2 regions of the Exiguobacterium sp. s34 genome follow, and region 1 is predicted to be linked to the other one. Evidence: riboswitches for the same ligand, from Rfam matches in the RefSeq annotation. Region 1 holds a riboswitch; the other holds the start of a gene.
The links. Region 1 has a riboswitch for FMN ahead of KNO87_RS12115 (ECF transporter S component). Riboswitches for the same ligand answer to the same signal wherever they lie in the genome.
Positions count from the first base shown of each region.

Region 2: linked by a shared signal. The riboswitch ahead of ribD (bifunctional diaminohydroxyphosphoribosylaminopyrimidine deaminase/5-amino-6-(5-phosphoribosylamino)uracil reductase RibD) and the one ahead of KNO87_RS12115 (ECF transporter S component) in region 1 are both predicted to bind FMN.

Region 1 covers NZ_JACSKE010000005.1:200,834-205,072, forward strand. Annotated here, with positions in the region: gene KNO87_RS12095 (NAD(P)/FAD-dependent oxidoreductase) at 1-480, shown strand, start outside; gene KNO87_RS12100 (NAD-dependent epimerase/dehydratase family protein) at 520-1,374, opposite strand; gene KNO87_RS12105 (hypothetical protein) at 1,503-1,742, shown strand; gene KNO87_RS12110 (HesB/IscA family protein) at 1,778-2,134, opposite strand; FMN riboswitch at 2,233-2,375, shown strand; gene KNO87_RS12115 (ECF transporter S component) at 2,539-3,126, shown strand; gene KNO87_RS12120 (nucleotidyltransferase family protein) at 3,198-3,758, shown strand; gene KNO87_RS12125 (NupC/NupG family nucleoside CNT transporter) at 3,811-4,239, opposite strand, start outside.
Region 2 covers NZ_JACSKE010000001.1:139,382-143,620, reverse strand. Annotated here, with positions in the region: gene KNO87_RS00770 (undecaprenyl-diphosphate phosphatase) at 292-1,104, shown strand; FMN riboswitch at 1,185-1,326, shown strand; gene ribD (bifunctional diaminohydroxyphosphoribosylaminopyrimidine deaminase/5-amino-6-(5-phosphoribosylamino)uracil reductase RibD) at 1,481-2,545, shown strand; gene ribE (riboflavin synthase) at 2,545-3,186, shown strand; gene ribB (3,4-dihydroxy-2-butanone-4-phosphate synthase) at 3,186-4,239, shown strand, end outside.

The sequences.
Region 1 (4,239 bases):
ATGCTTGAAGGGATTGCGAAAGAAGTACACATCGTCCACCGTCGCGACCGCTTCCGTGCTCACGAACATACGGTCGAGCAGATGAGAGCATCGACGATTAACGTCCTTACCCCATACAACATCGAGTCACTTTCAGGTGAGACACACATCGAATCTGTCGAACTGACAGATAAAGACGGTGAGTCGAAAATCGTTGAAATTGATGATTTGATTTGTAACTACGGATTCGTTTCATCTCTTGGTCCAATCAAGAACTGGGGAATGGAATTCGAGAAGAACACAATCCGTGTCGACTCACGTATGGAAACGACAGTCGCTGGCATCTTCGCTTGTGGTGATATCGCCACATACGAAGGAAAAGTGAAGTTGATCGCAACAGGTTTCGGTGAAGCCCCAATCGCTATCAACCAAGTAAAACAACTTGTGGACCCGACTGCTCGTCACCCACAACACTCGACATCTGTATTTGCCGGGAAATAATCATCAATCCTCTGTGGACCGTATCCACAGAGGATTTTTTTATTTCCGCATCGTCTGAATGATGACCCGGTCAATCCAGTCATCCAACTGCGTGAAGACGTAGCCCGCTTTTTTCGCTTCAGCGATTGACATGTAATAGTCGACATCCGAATCATATGGGGACGACTCCCCGTCTTTTATAATATGGACCGGTTTTCCGACGTGATGACCGATCCGTTCCATCAGAGCACCCATGGAGATCAGACCGTCACTTGCCGCGTTGAATGGACCCGTCACGTTCGCGCGTCCTACCCATTCTAAAAATGCCGCTGCTTCCGCACTCGAAATGAAGCCCATCTTCGCTTCCGGATGATGCAAGACAACCGGTTCCTCGTTACGAATCGCATCCACATAAAATTTGAGTCGATCTGTATAATCGTCCGGCCCTAAGACAATCGGCAGGCGAACGGTCGCGACCGGGAACGAGGCCCGGTGGAAGAAGAACGATTCGGCCTCTCGCTTTCCTTGTCCGTAATCATGCTCGGCTTCTAGATGATATTCATAATGGAGCGGATTGAAGTCACTCTCTTTTAAGTCAGGACCCGGAGCATACACCGACATCGTAGACGTCAATACATATTTCCCCACTTTGTCCATGAACGCGTCCGACGCAATCTTTGCCTGATACGGCGTAAAACAAATATTGTCGTAGACGAGGTCGTACCGTTCGCGTGCCAAGTCTTTCATCGTTGCGACCGATTGCCGATCTCCTTTGATCGAACGTATCCCTTCGGCTTCTGGCACTTGCAGTTGCCCTCTCGTCACAATCGTCACATCGTCCCCCGCCTCCGCGAGTCGCAAGGCAAGTCGTTTCCCGAAATAGCGTGACCCTCCGAATATCAATACTTTTCTCATGACCCTCAATCCTCCATTTTGTAATGACGTCCCTACTCATTTTCCCTTCAAAGAAACAGACTAATCTACCACTTTCACACGTTTTCTTGCTATTGTTATAAGTAAAGACTCGTTAGGGGGACCTGAATATGCATCAAATCATGCTAGAAAAAGGATGGACTTACGAATTGCCGCCACAGTATGCGATTTATCAGAGCTTATCAGACTTCAGTCGTTATTCCGTCCTCGACCAAGAAGAGGAGAGCGTTTGCTCATTCCGAATCACGAATGACACGTGTACAATCACGGGCTTTCGACCTTGGCAGCACCATATCGAACTCGATGTCACCGCTAAAGTGATTCGTTTGATTTTGACAGAAGAAGAATAAAGAACCGATCGCGAGTGCGATCGGTTCTTTATTCTTTAACATTCTCCTGGTGTACCGGCGTTCGTTGCCGTACGGAAACTTGAGCCGCATCCACACGTGGCGATCGCATTCGGGTTTTTAATCGTAAAGCCTCCGCCGAGCATCGACTGCTTATAGTCGATCTCAAGTCCATCGACGACACCATGATCCACTTCAGCGACGATGACGCGGACACCATGATGATCAAATTGAACATCTTTGTCCGTTTTCTCCTCATCAAAGCCCATTCCATATGAAAGTCCTGTACATCCGCCACCTTGGACCTTTACTCGCAAATATTGTGCATCCGGGCGTTCGGTCTGTTTCATCATCTCTTGTACTTGAAGTGCTGCTGATTCTGTCAAATGAATCATCTGAACTCCTCCTCATTTTATCTTCATTTCAAGTCAATTGACTTGTAGTTTTGTGCATTATCTTGTATAACTAAACTGTAACAAAAAAAATTAAATCGTTCCATCTTCGGGGCAGGGTGAAATTCCCGACCGGCGGTATTGAAGAATTTATTCTTCTCAGCCCGTGAGCGAGCAAGGCGTTGCTTGCTGATTTCGTGAGATTCGAAAGCCGACAGTATAGTCTGGATGGGAGAAGATGGCGGCATCCGACCGATATCCGGATGTTTTCTTTGACGTGGACTCTTCCACCTCGGAAAACATCTATTTCGTATGCGCGTAAACTCTCCCGATTGTCTTCATTGCAATCGGGTTTTTATATGCGACGGGTGCCATTCATCGAGGAGCGACCTAAAGGAGAGATTCTGATGAAAACTACGCGCAACAAACGACTGACAACAATGGTGACTTTGGCGATGCTCGGGACGATTTCGTTCGTACTCATGCTATTCAACTTCCCGCTCCCATTTTTACCGCCATTCCTCAAAGTGGACTTTAGTGACATTCCTGCACTCATTGCCGGGATCGTCTTTTCACCACTCGCAGGTGTCGTGGTCGTCGGATTGAAAAACGTCTTGTATTATGTCTTTAACGGTGGCGGTGTCCCGGTCGGAGAAGTCGCAAACTTCTTCGCAGGTGTCGCATTCATGTACCCGGTCGCATGGTTCTATCACAAACGGAAGACGAACAAAGCACTCGCTTCTGGACTACTCGCCGGTACAATCACAATGGCACTCAGCCTCGCCATCTTAAACTATCTCGTCATCTTGCCAGCCTATGCTTTCTTCTTCGGAATGGCAGACATGGCCGATCCGGCCGTGAAGACGGACCTCGTCCTTTACGGGATTTTACCGTTCAACTTGATTAAAGCGATCTTGATCAGCGCACTCTTCGTTCCACTCTTCTTGAAATTGAAGCCGTGGATCGAACGTCAACGTGTACAGCTTCAAGCGTAATCGATATACAAGCATCTAGGCATTGCCTAGGTGCTTTTTCTAAATCCTATTGATCAGAAGGAGTTTGATTGATGAAACATGAACAGGACTTGATCCATTTCTTACAGCAAGATGCAGAACTCATGAAGCACCTTCGCACCGTCGCTACTCTTCATCTACCAGACTGGTGGATTTGCGCGGGCTATATCCGCGCAAAAATATGGGATCATCTCCACGGATACGATACTCCGACACAAACAGACGATGTGGATGTGATTTATTTCGACCCTACCCAGCCAGAAGAAGCAATCGAGAAAGAGTTAGAGCAGACGTTGTATCAACGAGATCCAGACATGCCTTGGTCTGTCAAAAACCAAGCAAGAATGCATCATGTGAACCATCTGCCTCCGTATACCTCATCAATCGATGCGCTAGCCCATTTCCCCGAAACTGTGACAGCAATCGGGGTACGTCTCAATTTAGACGGTGAGCTCATTCTCTCAGCACCCTATGGCGTTCAAGACCTTCTCACACTACAAGTTAGACCTACACCGTATTTTGAAACAAGCACCTCAAAACATCCAATCTACTTGAAACGAATGGCTCAAAAAAATTGGCCAGCTCAATGGCCGAACGTCAAATTGTATACATAATTCCTACGTTAAAAAACGCGACCACCGAAGTGATCGCGTTTTCTTATATCGATTAGAGAAGAAGTCCAGCCAATGTAGCTGACATCAAGTTTGCAAGCGTACCTGCGAGAATCGCGAGAACACCCATACGTGCGATGTCACCACGACGGTTTGGCGCCATACCACCAAGACCACCGAGAAGGATCGCGAGTGACGAGATGTTTGCGAAACCACAAAGTGCAAATGCGATCATTGCTTCTGTACGAGCTGACAAATCACCAGAACCGATGATTGGTGCGAACTCAGAGAATGCAACGAATTCGTTCAAAACTAGTTTTTGACCGAGGAAGCTACCGAATTGTACAGCATCTGCCCACGGCACACCAATGACAAACGCGAGTGGTGCGAACACATAACCAAGAATCAATTCGAGTGACAAGCTATCGAATCCGAAGAGTCCGCCGACTGAACCGAGGATCAAGTTAACGAGCGCAATCAATGA
Region 2 (4,239 bases), on a different contig from region 1:
TTCAAAAAATGGTAACAGTTCTATTACAAATTAAATCGAATTTCGAGATAAATGTAAACAAAAAGTTTTAATCAACCAAAAATGTCATATTTTTATAAAAAAGTACCCAACTGGAGAAATGGGGTCATCGCCTTCGCTCCAGATGAGTACCCTTCTATAATAAATTTAATTTTCAGACTAATCAATCGAATATTGAAATTACATCAAAAAATTTTTAACAGCTGGTCAACGAAAGTCCAATTCTGCTAAAATAGGCGCATTGAGTGAAAAACAGAAAAGAGGATTACCATTATGACAGTTTGGTTATTTTATACGTTGCTCGGATTGATCCAGGGATTCACGGAGCCGATTCCGATTTCATCAAGTGGACATCTTGTTATCTTCCAAGAATTATTTAACATCGACTTGCCGGGATTGTCATTTGAAGTTTTCGTAAACTTTGCTTCGCTCCTCGCGGTTTTGACGGTCTATCGTAAAGATGTCATCCGTCTCATCGTCAGTTTATGGACGTTCCTATTCAAGAAGGACCGAACGGAAGAAACGATGGTCGATGTGAAGTTTATCGGCTTGCTCCTCGTCGCAACGGTTCCAGCCGGTGTCCTCGGTGTCATTTTCGGCGACTGGATCGGAGAAGTACTCGGTGGCGTCGCGACGGTCGGATATACGCTCATCATCACAGGTCTCGCGCTTTGGTTCATTCGAAATATGCGCGGGAATAAAGGGGACGGCGGTATCACGTTACGTGACGCCATCTTGATTGGGCTCGCCCAAGCGGTAGCACTTATCCCAGGCATCAGTCGCTCTGGGGCGACCATCGTCATGGCGATGTTACTCGGGATCAAGCAGGAATCAGCACTTCGTTTCTCATTCTTCCTGTTCATCCCGATCAGTCTCGGAACGATGATTTTGGACGGTCCGGCTTTGTTTACGAACCCGGAGACGAGTGACTTGTTCGGCCCGCTCATCTTGGCGTTCATCGCCTCGTATGCGTTGACTGCGATTTCGTTGAAGTGGTTCCAACACGTCATGGCCAAAGGCGAACTGAAGTATTTCTCATATTATTGCTGGATTGTCGGGCTTCTTGTCGTCCTCTTTCTCGCATAATCGAGGCGCTACTCTCACGAGTGGCGCTTTTTGTTTTGCGAAATAAAAACAATTGCGATACAGTAAATCTGTACAAACAAATATTCCTTCGGGGTCGGGTGAAATTCCCAACCGGCGGTGATGGGCCATGCCCTAAGTCCGTGACCCGGGCGCACGTGTGCGAACGGTGGATCTAGTGAGACTCTAGAGCCGACAGTATAGTCTGGATGGGAGAAGGAACAAAAAACAGGTCCGCGTGACCTGTGCTTCGTCGTACGCTTTTCTGTAAAGAAAACGTTTATTTGGCTTGTTCAAAAGCGACGAAAACCCTCCCACCAAGACCCTAAGGACCTTTCCTTAGGGTCTTTTGTTTGTACGGAAAAAAGGAGGGAGAACGATGAAACAGTACATGAAACAGGCCATCCAATTGGCGAAATCGGCCGATGGACAGACTGGGGCGAACCCGCTCGTCGGTGCCGTTCTCGTCAAAGACGGTCGCATCGTCGGGCTAGGCGCCCATCTCAAGGCGGGCGAACCGCATGCCGAGGTTCATGCAATCAAGATGGCAGGTGCGGCAGCGAACGGAGCAACACTTTTCGTCACGCTTGAGCCGTGCTCGCATCACGGGAAAACACCACCGTGCGCCGACTTGATTGTAGAGTCCGGGATCAAACGGGTCGTCATCGCCATGGAGGACCCGAACCCGCTCGTTGCCGGAAAAGGAATCATGCGTCTCCGGTCGGCTGGGGTCGAGGTCGAAGTCGGACTGCTTGAAGATGAAGCAAAGGAATTGAATCCAGCGTTCTTGCGAGCGCTCGAGACGAAACGACCGTACGTCATCTTAAAGACGGCGACGAGCCTCGACGGGAAAGTTGCCTTGGAGTCGGGTGAGAGCCAGTGGGTGACGAGTTCGGAAGCTCGTCGTGACGTTCATGAACTACGCGCGACAGTCGATGCGATTTTGACGGGGATTGGAACGGTGCTCGCCGATGATCCGGCACTGACCGTTCGATTGGACCGAGAGACACGTCAGCCGAAGCGAGTCGTCCTCGACCGTGATCTTCGCTTGCCACTCGCGAGCACGCTTGCTCGAACGGCTGAAGACGTACCGGTCCTCCTGTTCACTTCGTCAGACGATGAAGAGAGACGGGAACGGGCGCGTGCTATGGGCATCGAGCTATTCGATTATACGTCACTCGGGAGCATGCTCGAGACATTGTACGCGAACGGGGTTGGGCGCTTGTTGGTGGAGGCGGGACCGACGCTTGTCACGTCCCTTCTTGACGGAGGGTATGTCGATGAATGGGTCGCCTATCAATCACCGCGCGTATTCGGCGGAAAGAACGGCATCTATCGCTCGCAGCAGGAAGGCTCGATCGATGCGATTGCTCGCTTTGGCATTCATCAGGTCGAGACGATTGGACCTGATCTGAAAGTCGTCCTTCGAAAGGGGGCGCTCTGATGTTTACCGGAATCGTAGAAGAAATCGGTTCGGTCAAAGCGGTGAAGCGAAATGGACCGTCCTTACGGCTCGTCCTGTCAGGTACGAAAGTGCTCGAGGACGTGAAGGTCGGGGACAGCATTGCGGTGAACGGGATTTGTCTGACGGTCACGACGTTTGACGCGTCGACGTTCGCTGTTGATGTGATGCCAGAGACGTTGAAGGCCTCCAGTTTAGATGGGGTCAAGCCGGGCACACGAGTCAATCTGGAGCGGGCGATGCCAGCGGACGGACGATTCGGTGGGCATTTCGTGTCCGGACACGTCGACGGCGTCGGACGCATCGCCAAGAAACGTCCGCTCGCGAATGCCGTATATGTCGACATTCAATGCGACCGTTCGCTTCTTTCATACATCGTGCCGAAGGGATCGATTTCTGTGGACGGGACAAGTCTGACCGTATTTGACGTATCAGAACGTGGATTTACCCTGTCCTTGATCCCGCACACGTATAGCGAGACCGTTCTCGGATCGAAGCATGTCGGCGACTCTGTCAATTTGGAATGTGATCTGTTAGCAAAATATATGGAAAAATTAGTCGGACAGTCGAAGATGACACTCGAGTCTTTGGCGTCACAAGGTTATGGAAAGGCGGGATGGTAATGTTTGATTCGATCGATCGAGCGATTGAGGAGTTAAGACGCGGACGTCCCATCATCGTTGTCGATGACGAGGACCGTGAGAATGAAGGTGACTTTGTCGTGCTCGGTGACAAGATGACACCTGAGACGATGAACTTTTTAATCACGGAAGGAAAAGGACTCGTCTGTGCAGCCGTCGCCGAAGAAGTCGCGGCACGCCTTGACCTTGTGCCAATGGTGACGAACAGTACGGACCCACATGGGACGGCATTTACGGTCAGTGTTGACCATGTCGATTCGACGACAGGCATCTCTGCGAGCGAGCGCTCCCATACCGTTCGCGAATTGGCGAATCCGTCATCACGTCCGTCTGACTTTCAACGCCCAGGACACCTTTTCCCACTCATCGCCAAAAAAGGAGGCGTCTCCGTGCGCCGTGGCCATACGGAAGCGTCCGTCGATTTGGCACGACTTGCAGGCAGTGAACCGGTAGCCGTCATCTGTGAAATCATTCGTGAAGACGGGGAGATGGCCCGCGTACCGGACTTGGTGCAAGTCGCCAAACGTCATGAATTGGCCTTCATCACAATCGAGGCATTGGTCCGATATATGGAGACAGACCTTGTCACGCGCGAAGCGGACGTGTCACTTCCCTCATCGAAAGGCGCGTTTCGGATGATCGGATACGCGAATCGGTTCGACCGACACGAGCACGTCGCTCTCGTGACCGAGACGCTGTCGGACGTCCCGCTCGTTCGAATTCATTCGGAATGTTTGACGGGAGACGTCTTCGGGTCGTTCCGATGTGATTGCGGTCCACAACTCGATGCTGCTATCGGTCGAATCGAACAGGAGTCGGGCATCGTCCTTTATATGCGCCAAGAAGGACGAGGGATCGGACTCGTGAACAAATTGAAAGCATACGCCTTGCAAGAGGAAGGGTTAGACACGGTCGAGGCGAACGAGGCGCTCGGATTTCATCCCGACATGCGTGACTATCGTGTCAGTGCGGCGATGCTCCGTGACCTCGGAGTGACCCGTGTTCGCCTCATGACGAATAACCCAGAAAAAGTCG